4 regions of the Pseudoalteromonas sp. R86517 genome follow, and region 4 is predicted to be linked to each of the others. Evidence: predicted binding sites of a transcription regulator. Region 4 holds the regulator's gene; each other region holds the start of a gene.
The links. The regulator LexA, encoded in region 4, represses DNA repair genes until DNA is damaged. The targets are predictions, from matches to a motif close to TACTGTATNNNNATACAGTA.

Region 1 (4,314 bases), 760 kb from region 4:
ATATTCATCATTCTCTTATCCTTACGCTACCGTGATATACTAACATACTGTGTTGTACTTGCAGCGTTTTTATTAAACACTTTTTATCTAGGAACCCCATTAATGCATGAACTGGTAGCTATATTTATTTTCTTTTTTGCGGTGATAGACCCTATAGGTACAGTGCCTGTATTTATTGCTGTGACACGAGGGGAAGATGAAAAGTTTAAACGAAAAGTTGTTTTTAAGGCCGTGGGTGTATCCGCTGTGGTTTTACTCTTTTTTGTTATTGCCGGTGAGCAGCTATTAAATGCAATTGAAATACCGCTGTCGGCGTTTCAAATAGCGGGGGGCATAGTCCTGCTTATTTTTGCGCTTTCAATGATTTTTGGTGAAAGTAAGCCCGAGTCTGAGATTAAAAGTGTGCGCGACAGCACAGAAACCGCTATTTTTCCGCTAGCCATTCCCTCTATAGCAAGCCCAGGCGCCATGCTTGGCGCAGTACTGATGACCCGCAACGAAGAATACACGTGGGTTGAGCAAGTTACTACATCGTCGATGATGTTGGTTGTATTAGTTGTTGTGCTTGTGCTGTTGTTACTCGCAAATCATGTGCATAAATTAATAGGCGACAGTGGCGCAAGTATTATAAGTAGAATCATGGGGTTAATTTTAAGCTCTGTGGCAGTTACAAATATACTCAACGGTATCGCGCATTATTTTGGTTTACAAATATACAGCTAACATTGATGCTAATTAGGCTTTTGTGTAGAATACAGCGCCTTTTTATGGGCGCATTTACTTATAATCCCCGAGGCTTTTACATTGCAAAAACGCACATTAGATAATCCAACGTTAAACAGACGTTTTTCTGTTGCACCCATGCTTGATTGGACTGATAACTAGGTATTTAAAGGGTTATTAGTATGTAAGGGTGACTATAGGGTCACCTTTTTAGTTTTAGGGGGTCCCGATATAACACAGTTTGTGTCATATTTAATTGACTGGGTACTTAACTTCAGTTACTTTACACACATAAAGTTTACTTAACTAAACATATACATCATTTAAGTTGCTTACCTTGTTTATGCAACTATTCTTAATATTAGTAGTCTTATTTATTAGTTAACAGCCAATTATGGCTGTTTTTGTCGTGAGGTTTATTATGGAATTGCCAGCAGTCAAGAATATACTTGATGCCAACTGGGACTGGCATCTACCTGTAAATGTTGAGTACATAGCTAGTAAGTTAGGTATTAAAGTAAGTGTTCTTAATCCGTGGAACTCTGAAAATAGTGGCTTAAGTGGGCTTGCAGAAATTGACAGTAACGGCTTTAGAGTTATTCACTATAACAACTCTGAGTCTAAAAACCGTCAGCGTTTCACTATGGCACATGAGTTAGGGCATCACGTACTTAACCACGTTAATCCACAAAATCCATGCTTTCGAGATGATTCTAATACTTTTAATTCAAACTCACCTGTATGGCAAGAGCGTGAAGCAAACAACTTTGCTGCACAATTACTAATGCCGCTTGATGCAATCAAAACAATGTTATTTGTTAAACGCATTAGTGATATCAAGCAGCTTGCGGAGATTTTCCACGTTTCAGAAGCCGCAATGTATTATCGTTTGAAGAACTTGGGTTACCTAACAATCTAAAGTTGAGTCGGATAAATTATTAATATAATCTAGCCCTTTAAATGAAGGGCTTTTTTATGTCTGATGAAAATAATAGTTCAGGGTTTGACATAGCTGGTGATGTAAATAGTGGCACAAATAGTCAAAACGTTAATATCAATAATGAGCAAACTTCAGCAATAATTAAATTCAACGTGCTTGAAGAAAAAGTATATCTAGGTTTTAAGGTTTTTGGTTTTATTATTGCCATGGGGTTAGCTGTATGTTTCTTAAAAACAGGGCTGGAAGTTAGCAAATATTCATTAGAAAAGATTGTTGAGCATCAAGCGGAACCAAAAAAACAAGTTACCGAAACAAAGCCTGTAAATAAAAGTGAAAAAGCAAACAGCGAAGTTAAAAAAGAAGAATCAGAAAGTATGGGTAATAAAATGCTTTACTCAGGGTCAATCATAACTTTAGTTGCATTTATACTAGGTACTGGCTTAACCTTGTTGTTGACCATTGTTAAGTTCTCTTTCCATAGCCGACAACAAAATGAAGACAATCCAAATGTGGCACTTGCTGGCCCTGCAAGTGAGTTATTTATGGCTTTAGCTAACTATATAAAAAGCAAAATTAAATAAAAAAGCCCGCTTAATGCGGGTTTTTTAATGCTCAAAAACTTTACCCCAACAAATTACTCGCTCTATGCATTCTAATTGACTGGCCAACAACACCTTCAACGTTGTATTCATCATGCTCAGTTATTTTTACCGCTGGGTGATCGGGGTTAGCAGATAACAGCCGGTTGTTTTTTAAGTCGGCTATTTTACAAACGAACAGTCCATTTAAAGCAGCAACAATTACATCGCCGTGTTTAACCTTTGCGGCCCTATCAATAATCAATAAATCCCCGCTGAAAATACCAACCCCTTCCATACTGTTGCCACTGGCACGGCCAATAAAAGTAGCGTCAGTTATAAGGCTATTATCTAAATCGCTTTCTAGCTCTTTTATGCCTGGGCCCACATCAACATTAGAATCAACCATCAAATAACCCTATTTATAAAAATAATTTAAATTAATTTTAGCCCTATTTAAGCCAATATTAAAAAAATGTTCGGAAGATTTTTTTAATTTCAACAAAATACGTAAGTTATTGCCACCTCTAAAAGTTAAGTCGATTTCGCCCAATTTTACACTACAAAATGGTGTAAATATTTACACCAATAAAGCCTTTTAAATCAATTTGTTCGAAAGTTTTAACTGGTTACTTATACAGTATTATTTATTGCTATTATCATTTTTATCATTACAATGAAATTGACTCCTAAACAGAGCTCTTTTAACAAAAAAAGGATTAAGTTATGAACAAGCAACACGTAAACGGAAAATCAGTACTTTTATCAGCGCAGGTAAGTGGTGGTGAAGATACTCAGGACAATGGCGGCGGTGGCGGCGGGGTAGAGCCACCAAAATTAAACTAAGCCAGCACAAATCATTAACCAGCATTATTGCTGGTTAATTACACCACCAAGGAAAACACATGATTGATTTTATAACTGCTACAGACTGGACAATAAGAGCGCTAGAAGTGCTTGTTATTCTTTACTTGCTAGTAACGCTTAACAAGCACCGCTTAGCGTTATTTTTTGGTGGTAAAAATAATTTAAAATCAATTGATGATCACACAATGCATTCATGCTTTATTGCTGCACTTACAGTAATGGTATTTCACTTTGTAAGTTCAAACTTAGCTCAATACATAATTACAATAGAAATGGGCAAGCTAGCACTCAGGCAGTTTTTTTACTTCACCATGTTTAGTTGTTCAATGGCATTTGTCATAGCGCTATTCTTTATGCATAACATTAGGGGTTGCACGTTTTCAACAACAGCGCGGCTTTGCTTATACCTTGCACTAGCTCAATCGGTTGTGCAGCTAATACAATTTATCATGCGTGGCCTGCTAGATAGCAGCATGCTGTCACCAGCTTATAGCTTTAGTGTGGTGGCGCTTAACATATTATCGCTCGGCGTAGTTGCTATTTACCCAGCTAAAAAATTTACTGGCCTACTAACAAAAGAGGGAATTTAAATGCCGTTACTCATAGTTATGTTTATCTGTTTAACAATGGCCTTGTGTATAACTGGAGTTGCTATAGTGCGCGGCCAAAACACAACAGGCATAGAAACCGCGCTTAAACATAAAATAAAGCACTATATGCCAGAGGGAACAGCAGCCCAACAAGCCGATTACGGCGTAGCGTATTCCATAGTTATGGATTTAGGCGCCACAATAGAGCGCACAGATAACTGGGATAAAATAGAATCAATGAATGCGGTACAAAAACGTGCCACTATTTTTAGAAACCAAGCACTTAAAAAGCCAACTAATTTACCCACCTCACAAGAACGGCCAGTATTCAAACTTGTTAAATAACCCGCTAATGCGGGTTTTTTAATACCTGTATAAATCCCCAGCTTGTTCAATTATTGGATACAGATTAACCTATGATCTTCATTGAAAAGGGAAGGTCATGGAAGCAGAACAGATAATTCAAAATGCAATTGATAATAAGCAAAAAATAAGTGCAATTTACCACGGTGGCAGCATGAATGGTAAGTCACGAGTGCTTGGGCCTATTAGTATAAAAGGAAATAAAGTTAGGGCTAAGTGCTACACAACTAACGCTCTTAAAACTTTTCTTATT
Region 2 (4,314 bases), 1.3 Mb from region 4:
CAACCAACCGCTGAAAATTTCGCAATAGTAAATAATAAAATTCAACATGCTTAAATTAGGCCTAATTTGCTAAATAAATTAACCCTATTCATAGTAGGTACATTAATGCTATTGTTATTTTTTCACCATTACATTACTACAATAATTCCCGTGTGCGACAACAAGTACATTTAAAAGTCGCATACAGCAGAGCCTGTTACCTGTTAACTGTAACGTTTAATCAAGCCTTTTTAGCGAACCAATCTTATATTACATCTTCACTTAGCAAATTAAGCTTAACCTTTCCCTAAATAGGATTGGCCATAACCGCTTATTAATTTCATCTTAAAAAAAGCCACTTCGGTAGCTTTTTTACCCTTTTTGTTGCTCGTTACTTTATCCTAGTACATAATTCAACGTCTTATTTCAATGCGGATTTTTTATGAACTGGCTAGCACAACTCCCTACTCAACGTACTCCATGGCTACTATTTACAGGCATTGTATTTTTATTAGAAGTCACCGCACTGTTTTTTCAATACCAGATGGGCCTTGCTCCATGCATTATGTGTATTTACCAGCGAACTGCGGTATTAGGCTTATTAGGGGCAGGCATTATTGGCGCAACTAAACCACAAAGTAAATTAGTACGCGCTATCGCTTATTTAGTGTGGGGTGTATCAAGTGTGTGGGGTTACTTTATTGCACGTGAGCACATTGAAATGCAAACAACCACCGATCCCTTTGCGTTTAGCTGTGAGTTTGAGCCAAACTTTCCTTCATTTATGCCATTGCATGAATGGATCCCAAGCTTTTTTCAAGCCACAGGGGATTGCGGTAATATCGATTGGCAATTTGCGGGATTAAGTATGCCAGCATGGATGGAAATACTATTTGCGTTATTTACTATCACGCTTTTTGTAATTGTTACCACTCGCTTACTTACTAAAAAGACTATTTAATATGTTTACGTTTTTTACCAGTCAGCTGCCTGAACTAAAGCACCTTAAAGTAAGGCAGCGACAAGCCGTTGTTGCTATTGCGCTAAGTATGCTACCTGCCACCGATAGAGTGTTATTAAGAATAGTAAAGCTGATATTGCTCAGCCCATTGTTTTTATTATTTACTGTTTTTAAAGGGTGGGAACTCATTCCCTTTTTAATTTTAGGTGGCCTGTGTTACCCGCTTTTAACAACCCCGATTGAAATAAACTTCGCTAAAAAATATTTAGCCAAAGCACTTGAGCAGTATTCACAGGGCGCTTAGCGCCCTGCCTATTATAAAGACACTTTTCCTTCTAGTTTAGCTACAAGCTTTTTACCTATTCCTTTTACGTTAGCTAAATCGCTCAGCTGGGCAAATTCGCCATTTTCAACCCTGTAATCAACAATAGCCTGCGCTTTTTTCTTACCAATACCAGGCAACTTGGCCAGCATTTCTGAATCGGCACTATTAATATTAATAACCGGCGCTTGCGGCATTTCAACCATAGGCTTATCTTCAACAGGGTTAGCGTGGGTAAACGCGCTAAAGCTTAAAAAGCTAATAATAAGTAGCGTTAATAGATTTTTCATTTGTTATTCCTTATTTTTGTTTATACCAAAGCGTTATAGTTAAACGGCTAATTTGGCTTTAAACATGTGCTTAATTTTTATTTGAGGAAATAATGTTAAATAAGGAGCAACGCGCATCACTTATATTATTTCCAGTGCATAATCACCTAAATCCGAAAACCTAAAATGCAGCTGGTACAACAAGTGATTGCTTAACTAAAGTAAAGTTACGCTTTTTTGTCAAATTGATGACAAGCTAAAAATGCACCGAATACTTGCAATTTTACACACAAACATTTACTGTATATAAAAACAGTGACCTACGGGTCAGTAACCACATTACCACGCAATCAAGCAGGAGAGATCATGGCTGTTGTTGTTAAATATGTTGTAGAACGAAACGGAGTTGAGCGAATGACGTTTACTACTAAAAAAGAAGCGGATGCCTATGACAAAATGCTCGATATAGCAGAATCGCTTGAAGTAATGCTGGAAAAAGTAGATGTACCATTGAGCGAGCAACAGGTTGAATCGCTTGCGCTTGAAATTGCAAAGAGTAAAGATGACTTTATGGCGGTGTTAAAAGGCGCAAAAGAGCCCACAACAAAAGGTACAGCTAAAGCTAAAAAAGCCGACAACGTAGCATCAATAAAAGATAACGATGAGCAACAAGCTAGCTAATTTGTGACTATTTTAAATAAAGGGCTGCTACTAAATAGCAGCCCTTTTTTATTAATTTTTGAACAGTTACAAATTTTTTCTGGCTTTTTAGACTGAAATTGATACATTAATCCGGTTAATAGCGAGTGTTTATGTGCCATGTCAGTATTTATTAAGTCTTTTTACCAAAAATTTTTCCCAGCCCGTCAGTTGCTTATTCGTCAAAATGGCGAAGTTAAGCATGTTGTTTTGGCGCCTTGGTTTCAGCTTTTTACAGTACTGCTTATTTTAGGCACTATTACTTGGGTCGGTATTTCTAGTTTTCGTGTTTATAGCCAAACAAATAAAATTACCGACATAGAACAAAGCCAAATTGATAAACAACAAGTGTGGCAAAAGCAGGTCCAAGAACAAAAAGCACTGCACGCTAAGCAATTAGAACAACTTGCTGTACTAGAGCAAAAGCAGGCACTTTTGCAAGGTATGATTGAATCCCTCCCCGCATCTATTAGTAAAGAGACAATAAAACTAGAAGAACAACTTGAATCGCCTGTTAATCAAGACAAAGGCGAGTTTCATGAACCACTTGTAGATGAAGAACCAAAAAACAAACACGCTAGCCTTCTAACGCCAATCACTTTTGCCGCACGTTATGAGCGCTTAAATAAATACTACGAGCATAATTTTACGCTTATTGATGCGCAAATTAATAAACGCCATGATGCAATTTTAGCGATGTTAAAAGGCGCAGGCTTAGAATCAGCCCTTGAACAACATTTAGCACTGGGCGCACAAACCAGTGCGCAAGGTGGCCCGTTAGATGTATTTGACGAAACTAAAATACCAGGGCAGTTTTTAGCCATTGTTGATAAGCTATTATTACTTAACAACCTTGAAAACTTTTTAACAGAGCTGCCTAACTCACTGCCCTTGCCTGCAGCTAAATACTATATTTCGAGCAACTTTGGGTTACGTAAAGATCCGATGAACAACCGCCGCGCTTTTCACAAAGGTGTTGATTTAGCCGGCTGGCATAAAACCGAAATTTTTGCCCCTGCTGATGCACGTGTATTGCGCGCTGGTAAAAATGGCGGCTATGGTAACTTTATCGAGCTAGAGCACAAAAATGGCTTGGTCACCCGTTTTGGCCACTTAAATAAAATTAAAGTGAAAAAAGGCCAAACAATTGCTAAAAATGAGGTAATTGGATTAATGGGCAGTACTGGCAGAAGTACCAGCACCCACTTACACTATGAAGTGTTACTCGATGGCAAACATGTCAATCCTCTAAAAATAACAAAGGCGCTTTCTCGTGTTCGGTAAAAAAAAGCAACCAAGTAGTCAAACTACGTTAAAAAGAGTAAATCATACCCCTTCTATTATTTCTGAAGATGTGCGCTTAACTGGCACACTTACCAGCCAAGGCGAAGTGCAGCTAGATGGCCGAATTGATGGCGATATAAAGGCAGAGCACTTGGTAATTGGCTCTACCGGCATTGTTGAAGGTGTGGTTGAAGCTAAAAGTGTCATTGTAAAAGGCAAAATTATTGGCTCACTAAACGCAAGTGAAGTGAATATTCAAAGCAGCGCTCACGTACATGGCGATGTTTTTCACGACACACTAAGTATTGATGCGGGAGCCATTATTGAAGGCAGCTTAAAACAGCGCTTTGAAAAAGAAGAACCGGAACTTATTAGCGAAGATTTAAAGCCGGCTAAAGAAGTAAAAACTTTGCTTGACGATGCTGATAGCGACTTGTCGTTTGTTAATAAGCAAGCCGCTGATAAAGCCAAATCTAATTAAGCGCTCATTACTTTTTCTCGGTTATGTACATCGTAATATCTGCAGTGAACACCAGTTCATTGCGGGTATTGTAAAGCTTAACTGGCACCACTAAATCTTCTTTATCTACCCATTGGCGAGGCAAGTCGATTTCTGCAATAGCAGTTACATCGGTATCAACCTTTGCTAAATAGTGTACCGTCATTCCTTTAGGGATCCAGCGATGCGTTTTATAAGGCACGGTGGCATCTACCATTACACCAGCACACAGCTCAGCTAAGTTACATTGTGCAATAGCATGAATAGTCCCAATATGGTTATGCACACTACGGCGGTTTTT
Region 3 (4,314 bases), 370 kb from region 4:
TGAAGAGTCATCATTTGCACAGCGTCTTCGTGTTCATCGGCTTGGCCTTCACCAGACTCAAGTGAGGTATAAGCTAAAAAGCCTTGTAGTGGTGAGCTAAACTCTTCTTCTTCGGGGAGTTCATACTGATCGCAGGCACTGATAAGCTCTTCTAAGTTTTCTACGCGAGCTCGGCCTTTTTCGCCTTTTTCAGCTTGATACATGGCCATTAAACCAGACGTTTGAATAGCGTATTTGGCTTGCTCTTGCAGTGTAAGGTCGCTAATTTTATCTTCTATGTGCTCTACCAACTCTACAAATTTTGTAACAGCGCTTGCCGCACGACCCGATAAATGTTGTTGTTCAACAATTGCTTTAGCTGCGTACCAAAGAGGCAGCGACTCAGCACGCGCACAGTCGCGTATATGGCTAAGTGTTTTATCGCCAATACCGCGCGCAGGGGTGTTAATTACACGCTCAAATGCGGCGTCGTCTTGGCGGTTTCCTACTAATCGTAAGTACGATAGCGCATCTTTAATTTCTTGACGTTCGAAGAATCGCATACCACCGTAAATACGGTACTTTAAGCCTTCTTGAAGCATGGCTTCTTCGAGTACACGAGATTGTGCGTTACTACGGTATAAAATAGCGGCGTCTTGCAGCGCATTACCAGCATTTAACCAGCTGCGTAGCTTGCTGCTTACAAAGCGGGCTTCGTCTAGCTCGTTAAAGGCGGCATAAATTGATATAGGCTCGCCTTCGTTACCATCGGTCCAAAGGCTTTTACCCATGCGCTCTGAATTATTTTTAATTAGCGCATTAGATGCTTTTAGAATGGTCGCGGTTGAGCGGTAGTTTTGCTCAAGGCGAATAGTTTCGGCGTCAAAATCAGTTAGAAAGCGTTTAATGTTTTCTATTTTAGCGCCACGCCAACCGTAAATACTCTGGTCATCGTCGCCTACAATCATAATGCTTTGTGTATCACCAGCAAGTAGCTTTAGCCATGCGTATTGAATGGTATTGGTATCTTGGAACTCGTCTACCAGCATGTGGGCAAAGCGCTGCTGGTAATGGCGAAGTAGCGTAGGATTATTTTTAAGTACTTCGTAGCTACGTAGCAGTATTTCTGCAAAATCAACTAAACCAGCACGGTCACACGCCTCTTGATAGGCGGCATATACACGTAGCATCATTTGCTCGTTTATATCGTAGGCTTGAATATCTTTAGGGCGCAGGGCTTCATCTTTTTTAGCGCTGATGTACCAGCCAAATTGTTTGGCGGGCCACTTTTTATCATCAATATTCATTGATTTTAATAAGCGCTTGATCATTCTAAGTTGATCGTCAGAGTCTAAAATTTGAAAGGCTTCTGGCAGGTTTGCTTCACGGTGATGAGCGCGCAAAATACGGTGTGATAAACCATGGAAAGTACCAATCCACATACCACCGACAGGGGCTTTTAAGGTTTCTTCAACACGGGTGCGCATTTCTTTAGCGGCTTTATTGGTAAAAGTAACTGCAAAAATACTATAGGCTGATGCTTGCTCAACCTGCATTAACCACGCGATACGATGAACTAAAACACGTGTTTTACCCGAACCAGCACCTGCTAATACCAGCATGTTTTGTAGTGGGGCTGCAACGGCATCGCGTTGTTTGTCATTTAAGCCATCGAGTAATTCAGAAACGTCCATCGTTACGCCTTTTCAATCAATAATGAGGGCAGTATAACAGGTGTTTTTGTTAGGCTAAATAAAATACTGTTTTTATGAACAGCTATTCTAAAAATACTTGTAAAACTAATCCCTTAGTCGCTTTTGTGTACTCTTAAGTAACGATAATTAATAATAAAAATAATCAAATTGACCTATATTTAGTAAAAAATACTAAAGCAGTTATTTAGTAGTAATTTAACTATTTGATTTTTAAGCTTTAATAAATTGGCATAAAGTGTGATAGTAATTAAATAACTAAAACTTAAAATTAATTAACTACAGAGGTGAGTATGTCAGGACAAGGTTCAGGTGGTAATGTAATTGCAGCACTATGTAATATATTTTTCCCCGGTTTAGGTCAATTAGTACAAGGGCGTATTTTAGCTGCTTTACTATTTGCTATTTTCTTTTTTGGCGGTGCCGCACTGTGGTTTTTAGTTGTGCCAGGGATTATTGCCGCGATAGTATACGTTTGGGCAATAATTGACGCCGCGAGATACCGCTCCAGAGATTAGTGATCATAAAATAAGTAATAGCGCCCATTGGCGCTATTTTGCGTTTTAGGGTCGGTGTTTAAGGCTATTTATGGGTATAATTAGCGCATTAGCGTTTTAAAAGTAAAAATTATGGAATATCAATTTATACGTGACCCTATTAGTGGGCTGCGCATTAAAATAAGCAGCGAGCATGCCCTAATTGGCCGCTGGTTAAACGAAGAAATTGGCAAAGAAAAAGTCGAGATGGTACAAGCACTTATTAGCTCGGTAAAAACAAGTTACGAGCCAATAACGTTAAAAGGCCAAGAGATAGACTTAATACTCTCTAAAGACGAAGCCTTATTTGAAGCCCATGCCCTACACCAAGACAGCGAAGATTTAGTCGCCTATCAAGATGATGACTTAATGCTTGAAGAAAATGGCCTAGTGAGTGGTTGTGGCTTTGAAGATTTTATAGATTTAATAGAGTCGTGGGCTGAGTTTAGTGGCTCGCGTTAAATGTTTAAAAGGCCAACCTAGTTGGCCTTTTTTGTAATATCAATTGTGTTAAGTTATTAGGCATTTATAGCGCTCTATTTAGCACCCTAGAATGGTTAAATATTTAAGTCGATTGGTATATATCTACAAATTATTGATTTTCTATTGATTTAACGCCAGCTAATAATAGCTCCTCTGTTAAACGTACTTTGTAATTAGGGTTTGCGTACTGAAAATACACAACGCCGCTTTTATCAATTACAAATACAGCCGGTACAGGTAAGGCGACGTTTACCTTGCCTTGGGCATCAACAAAGTTAACACCGCGCTTATTGCGATAGATAGCAGCTGTTTTATCATCTAAAAAATAAGCTAAACCTAAGGCCTTTGTTAGGGTTAAGCTATCATCTGAAAGCAGTAAATAATTTGGCGAACTTATTTTACTTTGGGCTAGTTTTTCTGGACTATCTGGCGATACTGCAATAATTTGCGCGTTTAAATTAGCGAGTTGCTGCTCAATTTTTTGTATATTAGCCAGTTGTTTTGAGCAATAAGGACACCAACCTCCGCGGTAAATAATAAGCACCGTTGTTTTTTCAGCAAAGCGCTTTTGTAACTCTACATTATTACCATGTTGATCTTTGAGCGTTATATTAGGCACGCTTAAGCCAGGTAATAATGGTGATACTTGCTCAGGGGCTGCAGCAATTCCTTCTGTACTTGCTTGCGCATTCGTTACTAAAAAAGCAGCCATTGCAATAGTCGCCAAGGTGTGCAGTAACACTTTACTCATCATTATTTCCTGCCCTGTTTTTATGTGCTGTTTATAATAGATCAAAAATGCACTTTTTATTATTTGCCTGTATCATAAGCGTAATTTAAAAGCTCAAGTGGAAACGATATGTCAGCCAACTTAAATAAGCTAGTAGTAATGCTAGAAATGCAAAATGCCATGAACACTAAAGTTCATGATCAATGGTTTAGCCAAGGCTTTGAGTGGTACAGAGCCATTTGGGTAGAGTGTGCAGAAATGCTAGATCATTACGGTTGGAAGTGGTGGAAAAAACAAACCCCAGACACCGAGCAAGTAATTCTAGAATTGGTTGATATATTTCATTTTGGTTTGTCGTTAAGAATTGACGGAACAACCTCTTACGAAGATTTAGCTAAGCAGCTAGAACAAGAACTTAGCGCACCACAGGCCGCAGATGACTTTAAACAAACTCTTGAAATATTAGCAGCTTCAGCAGTTGCAAATAAAACCTTTAACGCGGCCGCGTTTGCAGGGTGTATGGCGCAAATAGGGATGGATATTGACGATTTATACCGCGGTTACGTAGGTAAAAACACGTTAAACTTTTTCCGCCAAGATCATGGCTACAAAGATGGCAGCTACATCAAAGTATGGAATGGCCAAGAAGATAACGAGCATTTAGTCGAAGTCGTTAAAAGCCTTGATACCGAACATGCCGACTTTGCAAAGTTAGTATATCAAGGCCTAGTGGCGCGTTACCCGCAACAATAATCTAGCTGCTAGATTATGTTTCTGTAGTCGGTTACGTTTAAGTAATCGGCTATTACATTATGTGGTTGCTGGCTATCTGGGTTGGCCACCGCAAGTAAATGTTCAATGCCGTATTCTCGGG
Region 4 (4,314 bases):
CTCGAGTGCCTTGTTTTAAAAGCGTTGTGCTAATTGGCTTAGCGTCGATGAGTAAATGCGCTTGTGCATTAGCGGTAATTTGTATTTTAGTGGGTGGCTGAAAAGGGCGCCCCGTTAAACCATTAAAGCTTTGCTGCTCGTCAGTATTAATAACAGTAATAAGCGGGGTCGTTAAAAAGTGCTCAAACACTATTTGCGTGGGGTTAGGCACTTGCGCAGTAATATTATCGAGTGATGTGGGGTAGTCTGCTTGAGTAAATGGGTTTGTAAGTGTGCGCTTAGCAAGGTGCTTACCGTGTACGTATTCAAGTGGTATCGCGCTCATTACTAAGCCGCCTAACAGCCAAGCTAAAATTTGTAAGGCAAGTAAATAGCCTAGCCACTTATGTAGTTTTCGAGCGCGCTTAAATAGTTGTTTTCTCATTTTGTGCTTCTTATTATTTTTAGCGTTAGTGTATTACAGCAGCCCATGCTTTTACTGCGGCATTTTGTCGCAGTTATTCATAAGCTTACTCTAACTTTATAAAAATAATAAAAAGGAGCGATAAAAAATCAGTGAGGCTGTGTTTAATGCTCACGTAAGGCATTTATTAGCCCTTGTTTACTCATTTTAGAGCGGCCGCTAATGCCGAGCTCTTTAGCTTTATTGTACAGCTGCTTTTTAGTGCGCTGCTCATACTTTGAGGCTTTGCCGCCTTTAACTGCGGTTTTATGAGTATTGCTATTAGCAATGCGCGCGGCTTTTTGTTTGCTCATGCCTTCATCTCGAAGTGCATCGTACTGATCGTCGTTTTTAATTTGCGGGCCATGATCTGCCATAATTGTACTCCTGAAGCGTTTAATTACACAGTGTGTGTATAACTTTCATACATAAACGGTAAAATTAAGCGTAACTAGCCTAACCCGTTTTATAAGGCAAATTAGGTGCCAATGGCGTTTAAACAGGTATTTTCTATGAATAAAGCCATGTTTAGCGCTTAGTTGATTTGGTATAAAAGTAAAACTGCGTTAAAGTTTGCGATGAAACTATAAGAGGGTAAAAAGCAGACAATGTCGGAAATTCAATTTTTAAATGTAGATCTAGAGCTTGAGTCTAAACAAGATATTAGCGCCCTGGTGGCAGACTTAAAGAAAAACGCGATGGTTTTGCATTATGACAAAGACGAATATCGTCAATTGGCGCGTATTGAAGCCTCAGGTGATATAACCACGCCAGACAAAGCAATCAACCACTTATGTGAATTAATAGAGTCGTGTTCACGTAATGCGCTTAAGCAGTGGCTAAGCTGTTCGCGCAGAACGTTTGATATAGGCTTTGAGTCGGGCACGTCACCTAAGTGTTTTAACCAAGCTCTACATGCAGATACACTGCTACGTATATCTGCCATTGGCGCTGGTATGGAAATAACGATTTACCCTATCGAAAAGTAGCCATAGTTAATTATTTGCGCTCGACAACCGCTGCGGTCATTTTTGATACGCAGCAAAGCTCGCCGCGGCTATTGGTTATTTTTATTTCCCATACAGAACTGCGCTTACCAATATGAAATGCACGAGTAACGGCGGTTAAAGTGCCATTTCGAGAGGCCTTTAAGTGGCTGGCGCTAATTTCCTGTCCAACACAATAAAATTTTGTAAAGTCCACGACAAAGTTAGCGGCGTAGCTTGCTACGGTTTCAGCAAGTACCACATTTGCGCCACCATGTACCATACCAATAGGGTTATGATGCTCAGGAATAGCAGGCATGGTAGCCACTAGGTAATCATCTCCTATTTCGGTTATTTCTATGCCCATGGTTTTCATCAGCGTGCCTTGGCCGTTTATTCCCTCATCTAACTGTTTGCAAAGCTCTAATGTGATGGGTTGATGCCAAATACTCATAATTACTCCTTTATATTGAAAGCAAATTTATAGCATTTTAAATACTGAACGTCTGTAATTACCTAAAATTTATCCAAGTGCGGTGTATTTAGCTATTTTAAAGCACAATTTAAATTTGCGATTTTTATTTAACTGTATATACTCACAGTTAAATGTACTGTATGGAAAACCAGTTGTATGCGACCATTAACTAAACGCCAAGCTCAAATACTCGAACTAATAAAAGTTTTTATTAAAGACACTGGTATGCCTCCTACACGTGCCGAAATTGCGCAAACACTCGGTTTTAAAAGTGCCAATGCCGCAGAAGAGCACTTAAAAGCGCTTGCCAAAAAAGGTGTTATTAAAATGAAACCAGGCGCAAGCCGTGGTATTCAATTGGTTGAAGAAGAGGAGCCTGAGCAACTAGGTCTACCATTAATAGGTAGAGTTGCAGCGGGTTCGCCTATTTTGGCGCAAGAACATGTTGAGAGTCACTGTAAAATAGACCCACTTATGTTTAAACCAGCCGCCGACTTTTTATTGCGTGTTAACGGCATGAGTATGAAAGATATAGGTATTATGGATGGCGACTTACTTGCTGTACACCGTACTCAAACAGCAGAAAACGGCCAAGTTGTGGTTGCACGAGTAGATGAAGACGTAACCGTAAAACGCCTAGAAAAAGCAGGCCGAAAAGTATTATTACACGCCGAAAACGAAGAGTTTACGCCAATTGAAGTAGACCTTGAAAACGAATCTTTTAATATTGAAGGGTTAGCCGTTGGCGTAATAAGAAATGCCGACTGGATGTAATTTTTAACTGTTTTTAAGTAATATCTATAAATGCGCACTTTTTAGTGTGCATTTTTGTTTTAAAAACAGACCTTCCACCATCTCAAAGCGCCCTAAAATTATTTAGGCTGTAAACTTTTTTTCACTCATACTTTTATCTTCCTAGGCGTGTTACATCCCTTAATTTTGCTCGTATCTTGGCTGTTAAATAACAATTTAATACGTCGTCATTTAGTCAATTTTAAAATATCACTTGATTGTTTTTTATACTAAAACTTGCTTGTTGTACGTTTTTTAGCTAATCATTAATGTGCTGGACTAACAATAACTCACAGCTTTTTAGTTATGAGAACACACAATATACACAAACCTTTTGTTGTCCTAGCGATACCAATCAAAAATAAGATTGGTTAAAAAATAAAAATAACGAATTGGCGTTTAAGCCGTATGCCTCTTCGCTTTGCATTCGCAATAGCATCAAAGGAGCCGTCACATGGGTAAACTGACCTCTACCTTGTGGCTTGTGTTGATTATGTTCCCGCAGCAAGTGCTGGCTAATAGCCAATACAATATGCGCAAGGGCGTAACCGATATAAGTAATAATGTATATCAGCTACACATGACCATATTTTTAATATGTTGTGTGATTGGGGTGATAGTGTTCGCAATAATGTTTTGGGCACTGATTCATCACCGTAAATCTAAAGGGGCAGTTCCTGCCCAATTTCATGAAAGTACCAAAGTAGAAATTCTTTGGACTGCCATTCCGTTTGTTATTTTAATTGCCATGGCAATCCCTGCCACTAAAACCCTCATTGCGATGGAAGATGCCAGTAAGGCCGACTTAACCATTAAAATTACAGGGTCACAGTGGAAGTGGCATTATGAATATATGGGCGAAGACGTAGAGTTTTATTCTATTTTATCTACCCCTCAAGACGAAATAGCCAACCTTGCTAATAAAAACCCTAATTATTTACTTGAGGTTGATAAACCTTTAGTACTGCCAATTAATCAAAAGGTGCGTTTTTTAATGACCTCTGATGATGTTATTCACTCTTGGTGGGTCCCCGATTTTGCCGTTAAAAAAGATGCCAATCCGGGGTTTATCAACGAAACGTGGACCAACATTAACGAAGAAGGTATTTACCGAGGGCAGTGTGCAGAGCTGTGCGGTAAAGATCATGGCTTTATGCCCGTGGTGGTTGAAGCTAAATCGCAAGAGGACTTTAACGCATGGCTTGCAGATGCTAAGCAAGCTAAGCAAAAAGCCGCACTTGCTGATGCAGCACTGCTTGAGACAACAATTCCTAAAGAAGAGCTAATGACACTAGGTGAGCAAGTGTATATGGCAAGTTGCGCTGCGTGTCATCAACCCACAGGTATGGGCTTACCGGGCGTATTTCCTGCGCTAAAAGGCAGCCCCATTGTTTTGGGTGATATAAAAGATCACATTGATGTAGTGATTCATGGCCGCCCAGGAACTGCAATGCAAGCATTTGCAAAGCAGCTCTCAATTAAACAACTTGCAGCGGTAATTACCTATAAACGTAATGCGTGGGGTAATGAAACGGGTGATGTCATCCAACCTAGTGAAATTCAGGCAGCACTTGATGCGGAGGCGAACTAATGAGTAGCATAGTAGAACAACCTAACGC

Region 1: the regulator LexA is predicted to act here: its motif matches at 2,865-2,884, upstream of SJY38_RS12410 (LexA family protein).
Region 2: the regulator LexA is predicted to act here: its motif matches at 1,830-1,849, upstream of SJY38_RS09920 (YebG family protein).
Region 3: the regulator LexA is predicted to act here: its motif matches at 1,738-1,757, upstream of uvrD (DNA helicase II).

The regions. Positions count from the first base shown of each region.
Region 1 is NZ_JAXHCB010000001.1:2,724,711-2,729,024, reverse strand. Features, by position in the region: gene SJY38_RS12430 (transcriptional repressor) at 1-8, opposite strand, end outside; gene SJY38_RS12425 (MarC family protein) at 103-723, shown strand; gene SJY38_RS12420 (ImmA/IrrE family metallo-endopeptidase) at 1,145-1,642, shown strand; gene SJY38_RS12415 (hypothetical protein) at 1,699-2,244, shown strand; gene SJY38_RS12410 (LexA family protein) at 2,285-2,650, opposite strand; gene SJY38_RS12405 (hypothetical protein) at 3,147-3,698, shown strand; gene SJY38_RS12400 (hypothetical protein) at 3,699-4,043, shown strand; gene SJY38_RS12395 (hypothetical protein) at 4,141-4,314, shown strand, end outside.
Region 2 is NZ_JAXHCB010000001.1:2,197,336-2,201,649, forward strand. Features, by position in the region: gene dsbB (disulfide bond formation protein DsbB) at 422-940, shown strand; gene SJY38_RS09910 (DUF6170 family protein) at 942-1,244, shown strand; gene SJY38_RS09915 (ComEA family DNA-binding protein) at 1,256-1,552, opposite strand; gene SJY38_RS09920 (YebG family protein) at 1,898-2,212, shown strand; gene SJY38_RS09925 (M23 family metallopeptidase) at 2,351-3,514, shown strand; gene SJY38_RS09930 (polymer-forming cytoskeletal protein) at 3,504-3,995, shown strand; gene SJY38_RS09935 (hotdog fold domain-containing protein) at 4,003-4,314, opposite strand, start outside.
Region 3 is NZ_JAXHCB010000001.1:3,115,775-3,120,088, reverse strand. Features, by position in the region: gene uvrD (DNA helicase II) at 1-1,673, opposite strand, end outside; gene SJY38_RS14120 (hypothetical protein) at 1,985-2,209, shown strand; gene SJY38_RS14115 (YacL family protein) at 2,321-2,689, shown strand; gene SJY38_RS14110 (peroxiredoxin-like family protein) at 2,820-3,464, opposite strand; gene SJY38_RS14105 (dUTP diphosphatase) at 3,570-4,193, shown strand; gene yrfG (GMP/IMP nucleotidase) at 4,202-4,314, opposite strand, start outside.
Region 4 is NZ_JAXHCB010000001.1:3,486,419-3,490,732, forward strand. Features, by position in the region: gene SJY38_RS15755 (hypothetical protein) at 1-424, opposite strand, end outside; gene SJY38_RS15760 (Rho termination factor N-terminal domain-containing protein) at 568-819, opposite strand; gene SJY38_RS15765 (hypothetical protein) at 1,051-1,431, shown strand; gene SJY38_RS15770 (PaaI family thioesterase) at 1,442-1,882, opposite strand; gene lexA (transcriptional repressor LexA) at 2,060-2,677, shown strand; gene coxB (cytochrome c oxidase subunit II) at 3,150-4,286, shown strand; gene ctaD (cytochrome c oxidase subunit I) at 4,286-4,314, shown strand, end outside.